2 regions of the Vibrio sp. D173a genome follow, and region 2 is predicted to be linked to the other one. Evidence: predicted binding sites of a transcription regulator. Region 2 holds the regulator's gene; the other holds the start of a gene.
What was found. The regulator CRP, encoded in region 2, controls carbon source genes, mostly activating them, when cyclic AMP is high. The targets are predictions, from matches to a motif close to TGTGANNNNNNTCACA.
Positions count from the first base shown of each region.

Region 1: recB (exodeoxyribonuclease V subunit beta) is a predicted target of CRP. The motif match lies at 1,456-1,471, and genes of this name have one in related genera.

Region 1 is NZ_JAHGAH010000093.1:30,736-32,944, forward strand. Features, by position in the region: gene recB (exodeoxyribonuclease V subunit beta) at 1-1,358, opposite strand, end outside; gene recC (exodeoxyribonuclease V subunit gamma) at 1,680-2,209, opposite strand, start outside.
Region 2 is NZ_JAHGAH010000070.1:16,854-19,062, reverse strand. Features, by position in the region: gene KIV40_RS08120 (DUF1338 domain-containing protein) at 13-804, shown strand; gene crp (cAMP-activated global transcriptional regulator CRP) at 1,002-1,634, opposite strand; gene KIV40_RS08110 (phosphoribulokinase) at 1,874-2,209, opposite strand, start outside.

The DNA of each region.
Region 1 (2,209 bases), on a different contig from region 2:
TCGGCACTTGATCGCCAGTTGGTGCCAAGCGTGTAGTGAGCACTAACTTGGTTACGAGCCTTGATGTAAGTGAAGATGTCCGCTCCACGGAAACCGTAAATCGCCTGTTTCGGGTCACCGATCATAAACAAACCGCACTCAGGATTATCCAAATAAATGCGACTGAAAATGCTGTATTGCAGTGGGTCGGTATCTTGGAATTCATCGATCATCGCAACCGGATAAAGCGTGCGAATGCGCTCTGTCAGTAGTGCGGTTTCATCGGTATCAATCGAGGCAGAAAGCTGAGTCAGCAAGTCATCGAATGACAACCATTGTTTCTGATTTTTTGCTTTTGCCAGCATCACGCGACAATGCTCAATCGCATGAGCTAACAATGGCGCTTTTAAGCTGATTGGGTTGGCAATGAAGGCTTCTATCGCCTCAAACACGGGGTGTTGTGGTGCAGTGCCTTTCGGGGTTTTCTCAAGTAACACATTCTGGGCGAACTTCTCCAGCTTATCTGGATAGTCATAGCCCGTGGTTTCTGTCGAAGCCCATACGTTGACCGCTTCTAACCAAGTCGGTAGAGACTTTTTGGTGTAGCTGCGCTTGTTGACGTCGGAATCAGAAATCAGTGCGAGGAAATCATCTTGGCTATCACGCCAATGGCCTTTCAAAGCATCAATTTGCTTTAAGTTTTGCTCATGCAAATCGGCAAGGCTACCTTGCATTGCTGGAACAGAGAGACTTAGCGGCGCGCCTGTGAGGTAGTTGCTGATGTCATACAACAGATCCGATGGCGAGCCCCATAGTTGACGCACTTCTCCAGCCAAAGCGAATGGCAGAGGATAGAAATTACGACGCCAGTAATCGGCAACCACTTGCGCTTTGAGATGGCTTTCGTCTGTCACAAACTCATTGTTGAAGCGACTACCGGATTCGAATGCGTTTTGCGTCAGCATGCGTTGGCAGAAACCGTGAATGGTGTACACCGCGGCTTCATCCATTTGGCGTTCCGCTTGCAAGAGGATCTCAGCGGCTTGCTTATGATCCTCGATTTCTCCCAACAAAGGTTGAATCACAGGATCTGAGCTTTTCCCGCGAGCGAATGCGATCCTCGCGTCGTGAATACGCGCACGAATACGATCACGCAGCTCCGCCGTTGCAGCTTCGGTAAAGGTCACGACCAGAATTTGATCCACGGTCAACGGCACGCGATGTTTGGTATTGGCAGTGCCATGCCCTAGTAGAAGTCGCAGATACAAACCCGCGATCGTAAAGGTTTTACCTGTACCTGCCGATGCTTCAATTAGCCTTGCACCATGCAGCGGAAAAGTCATGGTTTGCAGTGGAGTTGGAACTGACATTTGCGCCATAACGCTGAATCTCTCCGGATTATCGACTGACCGAACTGTGATCTGTCGTTAAAAATTCTATTTATATGTCTAACAAGTTGGAATATTTAAAGGTTAGTGGGATCTCACTCACGGTTATCCTGATCTTCAACCGCTAGTATGCGCGTCACGAGATGAGTACTGATAACAGAGCAATCACTTTAACGTATTGATAAATGATCAGGCTAAACACTCAAACGAATCATGGTCCCTCTGACCTTGTGGCCGTACAGCGAACGCCCTACAAAAAATAATGATTTTCTGGCGGCCACCCTACTCTCTTCTTTATCTAAATAATCCAACTTACTTTTCATCATCGGCATCCATCGCCGCCAGTCTTGCGCCTTGAAGAACCAATGCGGTCAGCATGCGAACTTCTGCTGCAAGCTCGTCATTCCAAGTAGACCAAATACGCGAAATATACGCGTTATTTCCCTCACCTGGACTCATATAGCCATCATTGAATGCATCCGCCATTTTCTTCAGCGATTTCTCTTCGTCATCAGCCCAGTGGCCACGACTAAAGCCCGCCTCAACACACGCCAGTGCTGTTTTCGGGAAGTATGGTAATGGCTTGGTCATGCCTTCAAAAAACAGACGTACTAATTCAGCAAGTAGTTGTTTCGCTTGCGCAGCGTCTGCCATTGCTGGGTAAACTAAATGCACCGCGCCTTCCTTGCGGTCATAACCGATAACGTGGGTCTTTCTAGGCTGACCAGAGGCAGACATAGCAAGATGATCAATCCATGCAGCAAGGTAATCCTGCGCACGAATTTTACCGCTGCGGTAGCGAATCAAACCGGACTGATAGCACTGAGTTAGCCAACCAGTTA
Region 2 (2,209 bases):
CAAGGAGTCGTTATGACGCCCGATGTGTTATTTGAATCGCTATGGCAAGACTACATTCAACGTCTGTGCCCTTCTGCTGCTAAAGTCCATCAACTTCTTCAAGAAGATGAGCCTCTGATTAATGACCATATTGCGCTACGTACGTTTAATGTCGCTCCCCTAGGCATTGAAACGTTAGCGAAGCCATTCTTGGCGGTGGGTTACAAAGCCTGTGGTGACTACGTATTTGAAAGCAAAAAGCTGGTGGCAAAACATTTTGAGCACCCAGATCCGAAACAACCAAAAGTCTTCATCAGTGAATTGAAAGTGGATGAGTGCTCACCAGAGCTACAAGCCATCGTTCGTAAACTGGTGGAGCAGGTTGATGCTTCTAAACTGACAGGCAGTGACTTCTTGTACGGCGGACGCTTGTGGGACCTAAGCTATGCTGACTTTCAAACCTTGGCGAAAGAGAGTGAATACGCTTCTTGGCTTGCAGCGCATGGTTACGGAGCGAACCACTTCACAGTGAGTGTGAATCAACTCAATCAGCATGAAGAAGTGAAGCAAGTGAACGACCACCTGCGCACAGCAGGCTTTACCATCAACGAGAATGGCGGTGAAGTAAAAGGCACGCCAGAGGTGCTACTAGAGCAATCGTCGACCATGGCAGACAAAGTGCCAGTGACCTTTACTGAAGGCGTTGAGGTGATTCCTGGAGGCTTCTACGAGTTTGCTAAGCGCTACCCAATGGATAACGGTGAGTTGTACCCAGGATTTGTGGCTGCATCGGCAGATAAGATCTTCGAAAGCACCAACGGGTAAAGAAGAGGCGAGAATGGGCTACGCCCTCTAGATGCGGAAACGCTTCGCTGCGGGAGGTTCTCACTCTCGGAATCTGAGAGGGCTTAATCCCGAAGGACGAAGTCCGCTCTCGGAATGCAGGTTCCCGATTCCCAAAAAAGAAAAAGCCACCAAACTTGCATTTGGTGGCTTTTAAATTTTTTAAACGTTAATCGAGATTAACGAGTCCCGTAAACAACGATAGTTTTACCGTGCGCAGAAATTAGGTTCTGCTCTTCTAGCATCTTCAAGATACGGCCTACTGTCTCACGAGAACAGCCAACAATTTGACCGATTTCTTGACGAGTGATCTTGATTTGCATGCCGTCTGGGTGCGTCATCGCATCTGGCTGTTTAGCAAGGTTCAGAAGAGTCTGAGCGATACGACCAGTTACGTCTAGGAACGCTAGGTCACCCACTTTTTGGCTAGTAACTTGTAGACGACGAGCCATTTGCGCAGAAAGGCGCATTAGGATGTCTGGGTTAACTTGGATAAGTTGACGGAATTTCTTGAAAGAAATCTCTGCCACTTCACAAGGAGATTTAGCGCGAACCCAAGCTGTACGCTCTTGGTCTTCTTCGAATAGACCAAGCTCACCAATGAAGTCGCCTTGGTTTAGGTAAGAAAGGATCATTTCCTTACCTTCTTCGTCTTTGATAAGAACCGCAACAGAACCTTTAACGATGTAGTACAAAGTCTCTGCTTTTTCGCCCGCGTGAATTAGCGTGCTCTTTGATGGGTACTTATGAATATGACAGTGTGAAAGAAACCACTCTAATGTTGGGTCGGTTTGAGGTTTACCTAGAACCATAATATCTCACTTCCTCTGCAGGGTACGCTTGCGCTATCCATATTTTAGCTAAGCCTGAATGGGCTTACTAGGATAAGAGCACTTTTTATATGCTGCAAGCTCTCTTGTGTTTCGGTTAGAAATAGTATCCTTTTTCGGAAACGATTTCTTGATTTTAATCGTGCCATGATTGAGATTTTGTAAGCAAAACTGTGCACATGATCACGGTATGAAAAGTAAACACTCAATTTACGAGGTTTTTAGCCAATTTTCCCAGTTTCGATGAGTTGCTGCAGAATCGGCCTCACTATGAGCTCCATTGCAAAGCTCATCTTACCGCCTGGAACCACAATGGTGTTATGGCGAGACATGAATGAGCCATCAATCATCGCCAGCAAATACGGGAAGTCGACATTCTTGATACCGCGTAGGCGGATCACCACGAAGCTTTCATCCAAACTAGGGATGCCTTTGGCGTTAAGTGGGTTGGAAGTATCAACGGTCGGTACACGCTGGAAGTTGATATGTGTGCGGGAAAATTGCGGGGTAATGTAGTTCAGATAATCGTCCATCGAGCGCACGATCGAATCCATTAC